2 regions of the Flavobacterium sp. RNTU_13 genome follow, and region 2 is predicted to be linked to the other one. Evidence: riboswitches for the same ligand, from Rfam matches in the RefSeq annotation. Region 2 holds a riboswitch; the other holds the start of a gene.
The links. A riboswitch is a leader RNA that binds a small molecule or an ion and turns the genes downstream of it on or off. The one in region 2 is predicted to bind S-adenosylmethionine.
Positions count from the first base shown of each region.

Region 1: it holds a riboswitch for S-adenosylmethionine, as region 2 does, so the genes downstream of both, ACLI08_RS01115 (homocysteine S-methyltransferase family protein) here and ACLI08_RS10430 (trans-sulfuration enzyme family protein) in region 2, are expected to answer to the same signal.

Region 1 is NZ_JBKJHB010000001.1:249,230-253,662, forward strand. It holds gene ACLI08_RS01100 (OsmC family protein) at 1-168, shown strand, start outside; gene ACLI08_RS01105 (hypothetical protein) at 494-1,018, shown strand; gene ACLI08_RS01110 (DUF3800 domain-containing protein) at 1,049-2,197, opposite strand; SAM riboswitch class I at 2,311-2,416, shown strand; gene ACLI08_RS01115 (homocysteine S-methyltransferase family protein) at 2,519-3,520, shown strand; gene metH (methionine synthase) at 3,521-4,433, shown strand, end outside.
Region 2 is NZ_JBKJHB010000004.1:23,026-27,458, forward strand. It holds gene ACLI08_RS10420 (S8 family serine peptidase) at 1-1,000, opposite strand, end outside; gene ACLI08_RS10425 (EamA/RhaT family transporter) at 1,113-1,982, shown strand; SAM riboswitch class I at 2,102-2,215, shown strand; gene ACLI08_RS10430 (trans-sulfuration enzyme family protein) at 2,355-3,533, shown strand; gene ACLI08_RS10435 (homoserine dehydrogenase) at 3,566-4,433, shown strand, end outside.

The DNA.
Region 1 (4,433 bases), on a different contig from region 2:
GGCTTTGATAAGATAGAGATAACCCTTAGGCCGGCCGCTGTGGCACCGCTCGATGTCCTGCAACGATGGATGGAAGAAGTACAGTTCCGCAGCCCGGTTTATGATACGCTTGTAAACAATACCCCCGTAAGCCTTAACTTGTATAAGGAATACACAGCGATAAATTAGTAAAACACCTGCTGCAAGGTTTTAAGAACCTTGTAGCTGTTACAATACAACCCGTTTCAAGAGCATAAAGCCTTGCGGTTAAACCAATATAAGTTTGTTTAAGTTGTTGTTTTTTTGTTTGTTGAGGCCTGCCTTTGGCCTACCGCCGAAGGCAGTTTTCTCTTTTAAAGAGTGAAGTCAACACAAAAGCTTTGGGAGTTTTTTTACCTCAAAGAACACGAAGGTTTTTCACAAAGCTCACAAAACAAAATGACACGTTACACTATAGTAAGAACACAAAGCGCTTTCCTTTAGAAAGCTTAAAAAAATACAAAAAGAAAAATCAATGGCACATACCATAAACATAATACTCTTTGGCATAGGCAATGCCGGGAGCGCCTTAATAAATAAAGTAATTAAAGAACGGGATGATATAGCCACGCCCGCACCCGAAATACGTTTTCCGGTGATAACCAATAGTAGTGTGGCTTTTTTTGAAAAGGATGCCGACGGTTATGCCTGGGAGGCCAACTTTATACGCTTTGCCATACCGTTTAAAATAGACGATGTGGTAGAGTATATATTGGAGCACGACCTGCATAACGTGATTGTGGTAGATGCCTCGCCAAATGCCGAACTCCCTGCCGAGTACCCTAACCTGGTACGCATGGGCTTCAGCATAGTATCGATTAACGAAACGGTGCAGTACCTGCCGGAGAATTTTGAGAAGGGCATTAAGTTCCTTACCGATACCCGCGGGCTGGGCTACCGTTTTATAAAATCAGTACCCGGCGATGCCTCTGCCGCAGGCAATGCGCTGTATGATGCCATACTGCAAGTAGCCGGAAAAACAAAGGAAGCAGCCGCATAGGCTGCTTTTTTTATGGTATATGAAACAGTATCAACTCCATCTATCTAATAAGTTTTTCAATTCTTTAAGCTCATTTTTTGCTAAAATATCCAATTCATTACCAGTTGCTAATCTTATTGCATCTCTTGCCTGCTGTATCCTATTCAGCATAGGTACTACAATCCTCTTGCCGTGCTTTACAAATGTGTCTAAATCTTTGGCATTCGATGGAATTTTATATCCATCTCTTCCTGATGCTATAAGAATTCCTTGATCCCTTAAACTACCAACAACTTTAGACCGAAAATATTCTTCTTTTAGATTCTCCGAACGACTCTGATTCAGGTGACTGAATATTTCCTTGGTCGTTATAAATTTATTTTTAGGATTAGACCTCTGAAAAAGAAGAAGAAGCTTTAAAAATTTTATTTGGTCAATCTTCTGCTGACTGTCTCCGTTCACATTATTCAAAAATTTGCTAATTCGCTGATAACAAACCGAAGCAATCGATGGATCAAAATTCTCGTCAATATTAGATTCCATCAGTTCCTCAAATGAGTAATCTTTTGGAAATTCATCAATACTCGTAATAATTGGTTTTAAAATTTCCAGAAAGGTTCCACTGTGCTCTGACTTCTTCTTTTCATCAAAAACATAACCTAAGGTACCTGCAACAAAGTCAGCAATTTGAATATAGAAACTTTTATCACTTTCTACTAGTCCAAAATCTGAACCAGAAAACAGATTTAAATCGTGATTCTTATGTACATACTTTTTAAACTCCAACATAAAATCATTACCCCCATGTTCATCAACATAAAGCTCTAACTTTGGAAAAGTTCTGTAAAGCTCTTTATAAACTAAATTGTTCAAATACTTGTAGAAAGACTTTTTTATTGAAAACCCCTTGCCATATAACTTTCTTTTATCTACAACTACAGAATACACACTTATGTCCAGTTTTGCAATATCCTCTAAAATCCGTTTTCTTCTGGAGTGATTTCCTGCTACACCACTAGACTTCATTTCACCTGATTGAAAATTATGCTTCTTTCTAAGGATATTTATGTCTTCATATAATTTTGCAAGATTATCATTCTTGCAGATAACTGCTGCAACAATGAAGTGCGTTCCTTGTTTTTCAAAATCAAAGGAGTTATTACCAAACTCATCTGCAAATGCCGTAACAATATTGTTCATTGATAAATTATGTTGGTTATTGGTAAATTTAACAAAAATTCACAGCAAACAAATTATTTGTATTCTACAAATCTATATAGTACTTTTGCAGTATTCTTTAACACAATTGAATCATGTTATCACGAAAGGTGGAGGGATTAGACCCTGCGAAGCCTTAGCAACCCTTTCCCTGTAAAGAAGGTGCTACATTCTACTACGCCATGCGTGGATAGATAACAGAAACGGAATTTCTTCCTCCCTTCTACCCCACCTGATGACATAATGTAAGAAACAAATTTTAGGTTACATAACCTGAAACTTTAAACCTTGAACAAAAGGATTATGTCTGAAATACACAACGCGCTTGCTCAACGCATTTTGATACTTGATGGAGCCATGGGAACCATGCTGCAGCGCCATAACTTTACCGAAGAAGACTTTCGCGGCGAACGCTTTAAGGATTTTCCGCACCCACTTAAGGGCAATAACGACCTGCTGAGCCTTACCCAGCCCGAAGCCATTAAAGATGTTCACCGCCAGTACTTTGCTGCCGGAGCCGATATTGTGGAAACCAATACCTTTAGCGGCACCACCATAGGCATGGCGGATTACCACATGGAAGATTTAGTTTACGAACTAAATTATGAATCGGCTCGCCTTGCAAAAGAAGTTGCCAACGAGTTTACAGCGGCCAACCCTGACAAACCACGTTTTGTAGCAGGCTCTATAGGCCCTACAAACCGTACCGCCAGTATGAGCCCCGATGTAAACGACCCGGGCTACCGTGCCGTAACCTTTGACGATCTTCGCATTGCTTATAAAGAACAGGTTAATGCGCTGATTGATGGCGGTTGCGACATACTTTTGGTCGAAACCATATTCGACACGCTTAATGCCAAAGCGGCACTTTTTGCCATAGAGGAAGTGAAGGACGAACGTAACCTTGATATTCCCATTATGGTGAGCGGTACGATTACCGATGCTTCGGGGCGTACCCTAAGCGGACAAACGGTAGAGGCATTCCTGATTTCCATTTCGCATATACCATTATTAAGTGTTGGCTTTAACTGCGCCCTTGGTGCAGACCAGCTAAAACCGTACCTGCGCAGGTTGGCACACAACACGCAATTCAGCGTTTCGGCACACCCAAATGCAGGTTTACCAAACGCCTTTGGCCAGTACGACCAAACACCGGAAGAAATGCAGGCGCTCATCAGGGAATACCTTAATGACAACCTGATTAATATAATTGGCGGTTGTTGTGGCACTACGCCGGAGCACATCCGCCTTATTGCTGAAGTTGCTGCTGAATATCAACCGAGAAAAATTGAGGTAACTATATAGATGGCCGGAGAAGAAAGATATTTGAAGTTGAGTGGTTTGGAACCGCTCGTGGTTACGCCTGAGAGTAACTTTATTAACGTGGGCGAACGTACTAACGTAACTGGTTCGCGTAAATTCCTGCGTTTAATTAAGGAAGAAAAATACGAGGAAGCGCTGGACATAGCCCGTGCTCAGGTAGAAGGCGGCGCGCAGATTATCGACGTGAATATGGATGAGGGGATGCTGGATGGCGTGTATGCCATGACCAAGTTCCTGAACCTGATAGCTTCTGAACCTGATATTGCCCGTGTGCCTTTAATGATAGACAGTTCTAAATGGGAAATCATTGAGGCAGGGCTAAAAGTGGCTCAGGGCAAAAGCGTGGTAAACTCCATAAGCCTTAAAGAGGGCGAGGAACTTTTTATAGACCACGCTAAAAAGATAAAACGCTACGGTGCAGCAGCCATCATCATGGCTTTTGACGAAAAAGGCCAGGCCGATACTTACGAGCGCCGTATAGAAATATGTAAACGCAGTTATGATATATTAGTTGAAAAAGTAGGCTTCCCTCCGGAAGACATTATTTTCGACCCTAACATTTTCCCGGTAGCCACAGGTATGGAAGAACACCGCCGCAACGCAGTCGACTTTTTCCTGGCTACAAAGTGGATCCGTACTAACCTGCCTTACGCCCACGTAAGCGGCGGGGTGAGTAACGTATCGTTCTCGTTCCGTGGTAACGACAAGGTGAGAGAGGCCATGCACTCGGCATTTTTGTACCACGCCATACAGCACGGTATGGATATGGGTATTGTAAACCCCGAAATGATAGAGGTTTACGACGATATAGACAAAGAGCTACTGGAACACGTAGAAGATGTTCTCCTGGATCGCAGGGATGATGCTACCGAACGCCTTCTGGCTTTTGCCGAAA
Region 2 (4,433 bases):
AGATATGAGGATCTGAGGTAGCTGCGCTATTACCTGCCGAAGTAACTAAAAACATACCGCGTGTAAAGCCGACATTAGCACCACGGGTAATAAAAGCAGTTTGTCCGTTTATTTCTTCGTAGGTATGATCATACGATGGGTTATCAAACCTGAAATAGCCCAAAGAGGTATTAATCACATCTACACCAAGGCTATCTGCCTGTTCGGCAGCTGCCACCCAAAACGACTCCTCTACGGGGTTCTCATAGGTCATACTTTCGGTAACAAACAGATAGTAATTAGCATCGGGTGCTGTACCTACAAAAGAACCATCAGCATAGCCGGCCATAGTGCTTAGCACCATGGTACCGTGATTCCCTCCAGTATACACATTGTCTGACCCCTCTACAAAGTTATAACCTCCAAGTAATTTTCCATTTTGCCGGGCACGCTCCGTAAGCACACTAGTATCAGAACCCGGGAAACCAGCATCAAGCACCGCTATTGTTACACCAGCACCGGTAAATCCATTTTGGTGTAGCAAATGTCCGTTTAACATTTCTATTTGGGTAGCCGCCGCGCCATAATTAAAGTTAGCATGCACGCTAAGGTTCTTGTTAACGGTACGCTGCGCCGTAGCAGTTACTCCACTACCGCGCCTGTTGTTTAATGTTTTATCTGCAAATTCTATAGACGACACAAATGAAAAATCCCTCAGGGCATTAATGTCTGCAAATTCTCCACGTACATGGACTGCATTAAGCCATTTGCTCTTTGCCATTACTGTTATGCCGGATGAAGCAGCTACACTGTTAAGATAATCAGGATGTATAGGCACATCTTTATCATCGAGTGTTACGTTGTGGGCTGCACGCCGATCTAATGCCTTTTGAGAAAGCATTTCCAGCGGATGCGCCAAATAATAATCCGTATCTGGCTTATCTGAAAAATAAACCCATGCGTCCTGCTGGGCATATAGTGCAGTTGTACATAAAACCAGTAAAAGAAATAACCTTTTCACAGCAATTGTTTTTATCAAAATTACGTTTTTTAAAGATACTGCAATTACCATAACGGGCATTTGTAGTGCTATTCCATTAAATTGTACCTTTGCACAAACAAATTTAATACCGATGCTTTATTTACTACTGAGTATATTTTGCAGTGTATCTGTTGGTATAATTTTCAAGATAGCGGCAAAAAATACCCGCCGTAACTCGCAGATGATACTTAGCAATTACATGGTGGCGTTACTACTTTGCTACGCATTTTTTGCCCCGGAACCACACCTGAAGCAGTACACCGCCCATTGGCCGGAATTAACCGCACTAATGGTGTTATTGCCATCTATATTCCTGTTTTTGGCATTGTCTGTAAAATATGTGGGTATTGTAAAAACCGACGCCGCACAACGGTTATCGCTATTTATACCCATCCTTGCTGCATGGTTTATTTTCCATGAAAACTTTAATAGCTGGAAATTAATAGGGCTGGCAGTGGGGTTTCCTGCACTGCTACTCATCCTTTCAAAAAAAGAAGAAACAGAGGGTCAAAAAAATGCCTGGATGTACCCGGCGGTGGTATTACTTGGCTTCGGCCTCGTTGATACATTATTTAAAAAAGTAGCCATTTTACCGAATGTTCCTTACACAACATCATTAAGCATTGTGTTTATGGGCGCTTTAGTAATAACAACACTTGGCGTGATTTATGAAGTAACTTTTAAGGCTAAAAAAATAAAAGCCATCAACTTTGCCTACGGTTTGCTAATAGGGATTTTTAACTTTGGCAACATACTTTTTTACCTGAAAGCCCATAAAGAATTTGCCGAAAATCCGTCAACGGTTTTTGCCGCCATGAACATGGGTGTTATAGTTACGGGAAGTTTAGCCGGAATGTTTTTATTTAAGGAAAAACTTACAATAAAAAACTATTTTGGTATAGCACTAGCTTTACTAGCTATCGTTTTTATTACAATTTCACAGGTTTTGACACAAAATTAAACACCTGAATAACAAATCATTATATACAAATTTAGTGAATGCCTAAAAATTTTTATTGAAAAACGTTTGGAAATTAAAAAACTCCTGCGTTACCTTTGCAGCACGTTCATCAAACATTATTCTTATCCAGAAAGACCGAGGGAATTGACCCTATGACGTCTTGGCAACCTGTCCTGCATTTCAGCAAGATAAGGTGCCACATTCAACCCCGCCCTGGTGGGGAAAGATAAGTAAGAAACAGCAAATATATAATTTATCATATATGCCTTTCTGACTTGTCGGGAAGGCTTTTTTATTTTAAGTTCTTTCCGATACCTGGCTTTGAATAGTTTTTGAGAAACAACATGTTTAACAAAAATTAATTCGAAAAAAATGAAAGAACAAACTGCAATCCTGAACAACCTGCCAATAGATCCACTAACCGGCAGCATATCGGTGCCTATTTACCAAACATCAACTTTCGTTCAGGAAGCGCCGGGCGTGCACAAAGGTTTTGACTATGCACGCAGCAACAACCCTACCCGTAAAGTACTGGAAGATACTATAGCACAACTTGAAAACGGCACTAACGGCTACGCCTTTGCCAGTGGCCTTGCTGCCATAGACGCCGTTATAAAATTACTGAGCGCCGGCGACGAGGTTATAGCAGTTGACGATATTTACGGTGGTGCTTTCAGGTTGTTTACCCATGTGTACCAAAAATTTGGCATCAGCATCAAATACGTAGACACTACTTACGCAGAGAATGTGGCCAAAGCGATTACCGATAAAACAAAACTTATCTGGATAGAGTCGCCTACAAACCCTACCCTTAAAATTTCAGACATTGAGGCGATTGCCAAAATAGCCAAAGCCAACAACGTACTACTCTGCGTAGACAATACGTTTGCTTCGCCAGTAGCGCAGAAGCCGCTTAATCTTGGTGCCGACATCGTAGTACACAGTGCGACAAAATACCTTTCGGGCCACAGCGATCTTATTGCCGGCCTTGTAGTAACCGCTACCCCGGAACTTGGGGATAAAATCAAATTCATACAAAATGCTTCGGGTGCCATTCTTGGGCCGTTCGACAGTTGGTTGGTTATTCGCGGTATAGAAACCCTAAGCCTTCGTATTAAAGCACATGGCGAAAACGCCCAGAAAGTAGCAGAATACCTGCAAAGCGAAAAACTCATTAAGAACGTTTATTATCCTGGTCTTGAAACGCACCACAACCACGACATAGCTAAAAAGCAACAAAAATACTTTGGCGGTGTGGTAGCATTTGACCTTGTAATTGATGATAAAGAACTTGCCAGCAAAATTGTAAGCAGCACTAAACTGTTTAAACTTGCCGAAAGCCTTGGTGGCGTGAAGAGCCTGCTGTGTTTACCATGTGAAATGACTCACAAATCTATTCCGGCAGAAAAGCGTTATCAAAGCGGTGTTACGGATAGCCTTATCCGCCTGAGTGTGGGGCTTGAAGATGCCGATGACCTAATCGATGACCTAAAGCAGGCTTTTGCTGTAGCGGTAAACGCCCAGTCTAATGTAGAAAATGCCATAGCTTAATTTTTAATCAACTATCAACTAAGGAAGAAGTAATGGCAAGAAAGCAATTAAATATAGGGCTGTTTGGGTTTGGCGTAGTAGGTCACGGCCTGTACGAGGTACTGGAAAAAACACCCGCGCTTAAGGCTAACATTAAAAACATTTGTGTTAAGAATAAAGATAAGGAACGTGAAATAAGTGCCGAGCATTTTACTTACGACAAAAACGATATTCTTAACGATGAAGAAATAAACGTAGTAGTAGAACTGATAGACGATGCCGATGCAGCGTTTGAAATTGTTTCGGCTGCACTTAAAAAAGGCAAAGCAGTGGTTAGCGCTAACAAAAAAATGGTGGCAGAGCATTTCCTGGAACTGCTAGAACTGCAACGTGAATATAATGTTCCACTATTGTATGAGGCCGCAGCCTGTGCCAGTATGCCCATAATAAGAAACCTGGAAGAATACTATGATAACGACTTGCTCGATTCTATTGAAGGTATTGTTAATGGTAGTACCAATTATATACTTACCAAAACCTTTACTGAAAACCTCAGCTATAACGACGCGCTAAAACAGGCACAAGACCTTGGCTTTGCCGAAAGCAACCCCATACTGGATACCGGCGGTTTTGATGCCAAATATAAGCTGATTATCCTCCTTGCCCACTCGTTTGGATACATAGCAAAACCCGATGAGATATTCAACCTAGGAATAGACAACATAGGCGAACTGGAATTAAAATACGCCAAGGAAAAAGGCTTAAAAATTAAGCTGGTAGCACAGGCGTTTAAAGGCACGGGTAATACTGTTTCGGCATTTGTAACACCAAAATTTGTAACTTCTGAAGACAAATTATACAATGTAGACGACGTATTTAACGGGGTTATTACCAAAACTTACTTTGCCGATACACACTTTT